3 linked regions of the Bosea sp. 685 genome follow. The protein of the gene in region 1 interacts with the protein of each later gene in a pairwise test. Links are inferred from orthologs where the notes say so. Each region holds a gene or a part of one and is shown in the gene's direction. Other genes may lie near its edges.

What was found. Proteins that work in one complex are often made in the same cells at the same time.
Region 2: the proteins of rho (region 1) and hfq interact in binary tests that used the Escherichia coli proteins (3 or more experiments, as listed by UniProt). The link is inferred for Bosea sp. 685 from one-to-one orthologs.
Region 3: the proteins of rho (region 1) and nusG interact in binary tests that used the Escherichia coli proteins (3 or more experiments, as listed by UniProt). The link is inferred for Bosea sp. 685 from one-to-one orthologs.

Annotation. Positions count from the first base shown.
Region 1 is NZ_CP134779.1:6,323,541-6,326,361, forward strand. It holds rho (transcription termination factor Rho), read left to right. Parts: upstream 1-688; coding sequence 689-1,954; downstream 1,955-2,821. Other genes in the region: hemJ (protoporphyrinogen oxidase HemJ), read left to right, coding at 1-351; RMR04_RS30770 (thioredoxin domain-containing protein), read right to left, coding at 2,118-2,821. UniProt on the Escherichia coli protein: Facilitates transcription termination by a mechanism that involves Rho binding to the nascent RNA, activation of Rho's RNA-dependent ATPase activity, and release of the mRNA from the DNA template.
Region 2 is NZ_CP134779.1:2,777,074-2,779,744, reverse strand. It holds hfq (RNA chaperone Hfq), read left to right. Parts: upstream 1-1,047; coding sequence 1,048-1,296; downstream 1,297-2,671. Other genes in the region: hflX (GTPase HflX), read left to right, coding at 1,302-2,671; RMR04_RS14565 (nitrogen assimilation response regulator NtrX), read left to right, coding at 1-835. UniProt on the Escherichia coli protein: RNA chaperone that binds small regulatory RNA (sRNAs) and mRNAs to facilitate mRNA translational regulation in response to envelope stress, environmental stress and changes in metabolite concentrations.
Region 3 is NZ_CP134779.1:2,034,641-2,037,584, forward strand. It holds nusG (transcription termination/antitermination protein NusG), read left to right. Parts: upstream 1-1,177; coding sequence 1,178-1,711; downstream 1,712-2,944. Other genes in the region: RMR04_RS10985 (class I SAM-dependent methyltransferase), read left to right, coding at 57-788; secE (preprotein translocase subunit SecE), read left to right, coding at 969-1,163; RMR04_RS11000 (methyl-accepting chemotaxis protein), read left to right, coding at 1,822-2,944. UniProt on the Escherichia coli protein: Part of the processive rRNA transcription and antitermination complex (rrnTAC). The complex forms an RNA-chaperone ring around the RNA exit tunnel of RNA polymerase (RNAP).

The DNA of each region.
Region 1 (2,821 bases):
CGCCTGATGGTCTATCACGCGGAGGCGCAGACCGGGTCGATCCAGTCCGAGACCTTCAAGATCATGGAGCGGCGGCTGCTCAAGGGCATCATGACGCCCTCGATGATCGTGACCTGGATCCTGGGCCTTTACCTCGCCTGGTCGGGTTTCGGCTTCAAGGGCGGCTGGCTGCACGGGAAGATCCTGCTGGTCTTCATCCTGTCGGGCATCCATGGCTATCTGGTGGGACGGGTCCGTGCCTTCGCCGAGGATCGCAACCTCAAGAGCGCGCGGTTCTATCGTATCATCAACGAGGTTCCAGCCGTCTTGATGGCGCTGATCGTGATCCTCGTCATCGTCAAGCCGTTCTGATTTGCCGTTCTGAATTTCACGTCGGCGTGAGCGGTTTTCTAGAGTCGAAGAGTGAGAGCAGGATCGATTGCGAAAACCGGTTCCCACTTTTTCGCATCCTGCTCTTATGGGGGACGGCGCCGTGTCGTTTCCCGCTTGAGCCCAGCTGAGAATCCCGCTATCAAGCCCCTGCGCTCGTTTGGCGTATTCCCTGTTGCCGATGGTTCGTGAGCCCGCTGCCTGCGCAGACGCTCATGGCGCGCAACCGCAACGCTGGTCCGTCCTGGACCTGACGTTCTTCTCCGTTACCTCCTGACCCCTGTTCGTTTCGCAGGGGCTTTCACGATCCGGGTGCCCCATGCGGGAAATCAAGCTCCAAGACCTCAAGGTCAAATCTCCGACCGAACTTCTGACCTTCTCCGAGGGGCTCGAGGTCGAGAACGCCAGCACGATGCGCAAGCAGGAGCTGATGTTCGCGATCCTGAAGCAGCTCGCGGCGAAGGACACAGAGATCCTCGGCGAGGGTGTGGTCGAGGTTCTGCCTGACGGTTTCGGCTTCCTGCGCTCGTCGGATTCCAATTATCTGCCGGGTCCCGACGACATCTATGTCTCGCCGACGCAGATCCGCAAATTCGGTTTGCGCACCGGCGATACGGTCGAAGGCCCGATTCGTGGCCCCAAGGATGGCGAACGCTATTTCGCGCTGCTCAAGGTCAATACGATCAATTTCGAGGATCCCGAGCGGATCAAGCACAAGATCAACTTCGACAATTTGACGCCGCTCTATCCCGATGAGCGCCTGCGCATGGAAGTGCCGGACGCGACGAAGAAGGATTTCTCGGCCCGCGTCATCGACATCGTCTCGCCGATCGGCAAGGGCCAGCGCGCCCTGATCGTGGCACCGCCGCGCACCGGTAAGACCGTGCTGCTGCAGAACATCGCGCAGTCGATCACGACCAACCACCCGGAATGCTATCTGATCGTGCTGCTGATCGACGAGCGGCCCGAGGAAGTCACCGACATGCAGCGCTCGGTGAAGGGCGAGGTCGTCTCCTCGACCTTCGACGAGCCGGCCTCGCGCCACGTCCAGGTCGCCGAGATGGTGATCGAGAAGGCCAAGCGCCTGGTCGAGCATGGCCGCGACGTCGTCATCCTGCTCGATTCGATCACGCGTCTGGGCCGCGCCTACAACACCGTGGTGCCCTCCTCCGGCAAGGTGCTGACCGGTGGTGTCGACGCCAACGCCCTGCAGCGGCCCAAGCGCTTCTTCGGTGCGGCGCGTAATATCGAAGAGGGCGGCTCGCTGACCATCGTCGCGACCGCGCTGATCGATACCGGCAGCCGCATGGACGAAGTCATCTTCGAAGAGTTCAAGGGCACCGGCAACTCCGAGGTGATCCTCGACCGCAAGGTCGCCGACAAGCGCATCTTCCCGGCGATCGACATCCTCAAATCCGGCACCCGCAAGGAAGAGCTCATCACGCCCAAGGATGTGCTGGCCAAGACCTATGTGCTGCGCCGCATCCTGAATCCGATGGGCCCGCAGGACGCGATCGAGTTCCTGATGGACAAACTGCGCCAGACCAAACAGAACGCGGACTTCTTCGATTCGATGAACACCTGATTTTCCCCTTGGGGGAGAGGGCATCCGCTCAGCTGCGGATATGGAAAGGGCCGCGCGAGCGGCCCTTTTCTTTATGCAGAAGAGACGGTCTCAGAGCGGTTTGCAGCCGCGATCATGTTGAGCTGATTTGCGACATGTCGACTTTGGGAAGGGTCGCGCGGTTTCAACGGCCGTCACTGACGGCCTGGGCCAATCGATTCGGATCCGTGACGGGCGGCAGGCAGCGCCCGGCAAAGCAGATGAAGGCCGCCCCGGTACCAGCCTGGCGCGCCATTGCGGCGGCTGGGTGCTCGGCCGGCAGGCTCGACGGATCCGGGCAATCGACCAGGGTCGTCACTGTATAGGGCAGGGCAAGTGCCGCCTGGTGCAGTGCCGCCCTCTCCGACCCCGCCAGCACGATCTCCACACCATGCCGCGCCAGATCATAGGCGTTCAGGATCGAGCCATGCGCCATGGGTGCGCGTTCGGCCGCCGCCAGCGCAGCGCCAAGGAACGCATCGGCGCGATCGCGATCCGCTGCCTCCCCGCTTTTGATCGCCAGCCGCAGCAGATTGGTGGCATGAATCCCGTTGGCGTTGGGCACGGCGTCGTCATGGGTCGGGCGCGGTATGACCGGCAAGCCCTTGTTTTCCATAAGAGTCATACCGAGTAGATTGGTCGCGCCGCTGAGGTAGTGCCGCTGCAGATGTGCGCTCCAGCGCTGGGCATCATCGAGGTAGTGCTGGGCGAATGTCGCGTCATGCAGCGCCAGCGCCGCATCCGCCATGGCGGCATGATCGAGCGCGAAGCCGGGCTTGATCAGGCGGCCCTTGCGATAGGAATGGGCGAGCCCGTCACCATCGGTCATCGATTCGGCGACGAAATGGT
Region 2 (2,671 bases), 3.5 Mb from region 1 along the record:
GACGGCGCGCACGCTGCACGAAGCGTCGAGCCGATCTTCGGCGCCCTTCATCGTCATCAATGCGGCGACGATCACGCCCGACACGATGGAAGAGGAGCTGTTCGGCGTCGAGGGCGGCGAGGGGCGGACGCGCCGCGTCGGCGCACTCGAGGAAGCGCATGGCGGCTCGCTCTATATCGACGAGATCGGCGATATGCCGCGCGAGACGCAAAACCGCATCCTGCGCGTGCTGGTCGACCAGAATTTCCAGCGTGTCGGCGGCGCAACGCGCGTGCATGTCGATGTCCGGATCATTTCGTCGACCAGCCGCGATCTGGCGCAACTGATCAGCGAGGGGCAGTTCCGCGAGGATCTCTATCACCGCCTCAGCGTCGTGCCGGTCAAGGTGCCGGCGCTGTCGGAGCGGCGCGAGGACGTGCCGGAGCTGATCGAGTTCTTCATGGACCAGATCTCGGTCGCGACCGGCCTGCCGAAGCGGCGCATCGGCTCGGACGCGATGGCGGTGCTGCAGTCGCATGAATGGCCGGGTAACGTCCGGGAACTGCGCAACAATGTCGAACGATTGATGATCCTGACCAAGGGCGATCCCACGGCGGATGTCACGGTCGAGATGCTGCCGGCCGAAGTCGGTGCCATGGTGCCGACGACGCCCTCCGGCTCGGGCGGCGAACGGCTGATGAGCCTGCCTCTGCGCGATGCGCGCGAGATCTTCGAGCGCGAATATCTGATCGCCCAGATCGCCCGCTTTTCCGGCAATATCTCGCGAACCGCCGAGTTCATCGGGATGGAGCGCTCGGCCTTGCATCGCAAGCTGAAGTCGCTCGGAGTCGGTTGAGCGGCGGCTAAGCGCTGATTGCATGTCCGTCTGCACGATACGCAGGCGTCATGCGCAAATAGGATGCGGCATCACCCTTGCTTTGTCATAGAACACGACGATCTAATGCAGGATCGGTGTTTCGAAGCGGCGCGCTCAGCGCGCGATCGCGAACGAAACGAAATGGATCGCGGGTGCAACCCGATGAGCGATCCCAACAATAGGGGCTACCCATGGCCGCAGAGCGGGCACAAAACCTTCAGGACACTTTCCTCAATCACGTTCGCAAGCAGAAGATTCCTCTGACGATCTTCCTCGTCAATGGCGTGAAGCTGCAGGGCGTGGTCACCTGGTTCGACAATTTCTGCGTGCTGCTGCGGCGCGACGGGCATTCGCAGCTCGTCTACAAGCATGCGATCTCGACGATCATGCCGGGCCACCCCGTGCAGCTGTTCGAGCCCGAGGAAGTGGACAAGGCCTGAGGCTCATGGCCGGTCGCGGCGGGGCAGACGAGACCGAGAAGACCGTCAAGCCGCTCGACGAGATCGAACGCGACATTGCCGCCAATACGCGCGCCTATGTCGTGGGCCCGTATTCGCAGCGCCGCGGCGGTGCGGGCAGCGCTGACACGAATCAGCGCTCCTTCGCGGCACGGCTCGACGAGGCCGTCGGCCTTGCCGCCGCCATCGATTTGACCGTCATCGAGCCGATCCAGGTTATGCTCACGGCGTTTCGTCCTGCCACCTATCTCGGCAAGGGCAAGGTCGAGGAGCTGACTGAGCGCATCAAGATCGAGGAGATCGGCCTCGTCGTGATGGATTGCGCGCTGTCGCCGGTGCAGCAGCGCAATCTTGAGAAGGCGTTCGGCTGCAAGGTGATCGACCGCACCGGCCTGATCCTCGAGATCTTCGGTCGACGGGCGCGCACACGCGAAGGCGCGCTGCAGGTAGAGCTTGCGCATCTCAACTACCAGAAGAGCCGGCTGGTGCGGTCCTGGACCCATCTTGAGCGCCAGCGCGGCGGCTTCGGCTTCCTCGGTGGCCCCGGCGAGACGCAGATCGAGGCGGACCGGCGCATCATCCAGGAGCGCATGACCAAGATCGAGCGCGATCTCGAGAGCGTGAAGCGGACCCGCTCGCTCCATCGCGCAAGCCGTAAACGCGTGCCTTATCCCGTGGTTGCGCTGGTTGGTTATACCAATGCCGGAAAATCGACGCTGTTCAATCGGCTGACCTCGGCCGAGGTGCTGGCGCAGGACATGCTGTTTGCCACGCTCGACCCGACCGCACGCGCGATCAAGCTGCCGCATGGCGCGCGGATCATGCTTTCGGACACGGTCGGCTTCATCTCGGACCTGCCGACGCAGCTCGTCGCGGCGTTCCGCGCGACGCTGGAAGATGCGATCGAGGCCGATGTGCTGCTGCATGTCCGCGACGTGGCCCATGAGGACACGCAGGCCCAGGCCGCCGACGTGCAGGGCATCCTGCGCGATCTCGGCATCGATCCCGATGATGGCCAGCGCGTGATCGAGGTCTGGAACAAGTCGGACCTGCTCGATGGCTCGGAACGCGAGCGCCAGCTTAGCCTCGTCGCACTGAAGTCCGAAGCCTCGCGGCCGGTGCTGGTCTCGGCCTTGACCGGCGACGGCATCGCCCGGCTGACGGACGCGATAGAGGCACGCATTGCCAGGAGCCGGCCGGTTTACCGGCTGGTGCTGGCGCCCGGCGACGGTAAATCGCTTGCCTGGCTGCACGCCAATGGTGAAATCTTGGAGCGGGCGGATGCCGAGGACGGGGCGCTGAGCCTCGTCGTGCGGCTGCCGCCCGAGCGCGAAGGAGCCTTTGGCGTGCGGTTCCC
Region 3 (2,944 bases), 4.3 Mb from region 1 along the record:
CCTGCCAGTCCCGCACGCAGCCGCTTTCCGGCGCCGGTTGGTTCTGTAGATCGCCGATGACGCAGAACATCTACGATACGCCGGCTTTCTTCAGCGCCTACAGCCAGCTGCCACGTTCGGTTCACGGCCTCGACGGCGCGCCCGAATGGCCGGTGCTGCAGAGCTTCCTTCCCGATCTGCGCGACCTCAGGGTTCTCGATCTCGGCTGCGGTTTTGGCTGGTTTTGCCGCTGGGTGCGGGAGAACGGCGCGGCGAGCGTGCTCGGTGTCGATGTCTCCGAGCGCATGCTGGCAAGGGCGCGGGAAGAGACCGGCGACAGGGCCGTCAGCTATGAGCGCGCCGATCTGGAGCGCTTCGCGCCCGCGCCCGGCAGCTTCGATTTCGTCTATAGCTCGCTTGCCTTTCACTATCTGACGGATCTGGGCGGGTTGCTCGAGAGGGTCGGCCAGGCGCTGCCACTTGGCGGCATGCTGGTCTGCTCGGTCGAACATCCCTTGATGACGGCTCCCGCCCATCAGGGCTGGTCGCTCGACCGCGACGGGCAGCCGGCCTGGCCGGTGAACGGCTATCTGGCGGAAGGGCCGCGCACCACGGACTGGCTGGCGAAGGGCGTGATCAAGCAGCACCGCACGATCGCGACCTATCTCGACCTCATGCTCCGAGCCGGCTTTGCCCTGACGCATTGCATGGAATGGGCTCCCAGCGAAGATCAGGTCGCGGCCCATCCGGAATGGGCGAAGGAGCGGGAGCGACCATCCTTCCTGCTGCTGGGCTGCAAACGCCTTTAGCTCCCGTCCAGGGCTGCTCGCAGGCCTTTGAAAAGGCGCTTGGCTAACGCTGCGGCCCGTTGTAAGAGGCACGTCATGACGGCGCGCGGCTCCACGAGCCCCGCGCCGCGAATGTTTCAGGACGGCCGATTCGGCCTTCGGCGAGGGCCGGAGCGCGGTTTTGGAACCCGAGGTGATACGATGGCTAAGACCAACCCCTTCAGCTTCCTGCAGGACGTTCGCACCGAAGCGACGAAGGTTACCTGGCCGTCGCGGCGCGAGACGCTGATCACGACGGGTCTCGTGCTTGCCATGGTGGTCGTCTCGAGCCTGTTCTTCCTTTTCACCGATACGATCATTCGTTGGTCGCTCGGCATCATCCTCGGCGCACGCTGAACGGAATCAGACACGTGACAACTCGCTGGTACATCGTCCACGCCTATTCCAACTTCGAGAACAAGGTCGCGCAGTCGATCCGCGATCAGGCGGCGCAGCGCAATCTCGCCGACAAGTTCGACGAGGTCCTAGTGCCGACCGAGAAGGTCGTCGAGGTTCGGCGCGGCCGCAAGGTCGATGCCGAGCGCAAGTTCTTCCCCGGTTATGTGCTGGTGAAGTGTGAGATGACCGATGAGGTCTACCACCTGATCAAGAACACGCCGAAGGTCACCGGCTTCCTGGGCGCCGACAAGGCCAAGCCCATGCCGATCCCCGAGGTCGAGGCGATGCGGATCAAGGGCCAGGTCGCCGAGGGCATCGAGCGGCCGAAGCCGACGGTCGTCTTCGAGATCGGCGAGCAGGTGAAGGTCTCCGACGGGCCCTTCGCCTCGTTCAACGGCGTGGTCGAGGATGTCGATCACGGCCGCGCCCGGCTCAAGGTCGCGGTCTCGATTTTCGGCCGCGCGACCCCGGTCGAGCTCGAATACGGCCAGGTCGAGAAGCTCTGAGCATTGCCCGACAAGGTTCGGCGGGCCGCGTGCCCACCGAGCCGTCGTGGTTAACGGCTCCTTCACCCACTTGCCGCAAGGTCCGCGCCTGACGATCTGGCGCGGGTGGCATGTTTCCAAAGTCCTTCAGGGCGACTGTCGATCAGCGTCTGGCGCTCTGGGGCGCCATGCTCGGCTTGCTTGCCTGCCTGTTTGCTGCGACCGAATTCGTCGGCGCCAGCCGGCTATCCGAGTTCTCGCGCGAACTCGTCGCGCGGACGGCCGCCGCCGATGCGATGGCGACGACGAGCCCCGCCTATCAGCGCGTGATCAACGCCCTGTTGCCCGATAATGGCGCCGTGCCGGAGCGGGTCGATATCGAATCGGTCGAGGGCGTTACGGCTGGCGTCGCCGCTTCGCTCGACGGCGAGGTTCGGATGCGTGCCGAGGAGGCTGTCGCGCTGCTGCGCGAACTGGCCCGGTTTGCCGCTACAGATCGCGAGGCGGCGCGCGGCGCGCTCCGCCAATCCACAATCAAGCGCAACGAGCTGCGCATGGCCCTGAACGAGGGCGTCGGCACGGTCGCCGGCCGGCTCGCCTACCACATCGACAATGCGCGCCAGAACAAGATCCTGCTGTCGCTGCTGGCCGTGTTCACCGTCGTGATGATCGTGACGCTCGAATATCGCTGGCTGGTCAAGCCGATCCTCGGCATGGCCCGCGCGCTCGGCACGCGTGAGCGGGACCAGGCCTGGCTCGACAAGGTCGCGATGCGCCGCGACGAGATCGGCATGCTCGGCCGTGCCTTGGCGACGCATCTCGGCGAGCAGCGCTCGCAGCAGGCCGTGGCGGCGGCGCGGCTCTCGTCCCTGGCGGAGGAGATCGCCAGACAGGAGCGGATTCAGGTCCACAGCGTCGCCTTCCAGGAGAGGATCGCCGCGATCGCGTCTGCGCTGGAGCAGCATGCTGCGCGGATGTCGGGGGCGTCGGGCGAGCTCGCCCGTCTGTCCGGCTCCGTCGATGCGCAAGCGACAGCAGCCGCGCAGTCGACGCAGCGCGCCTCGTCCCATGTCGACGATGTCGCCCGTTCCATCGCGGAGGTGTCGACGCTCCTGGCCAACACGACCGGCGAGGCGCAGGCGACTTCGGCAGTGGCCGAAGCGGCCAAATCCCTGGTTTCGGCAGCAGCCGACGACAATGTCGAGCTGGCGGAGGCGGTACGCAGCATCGACCAGGTCATCGGCATCATCGAGC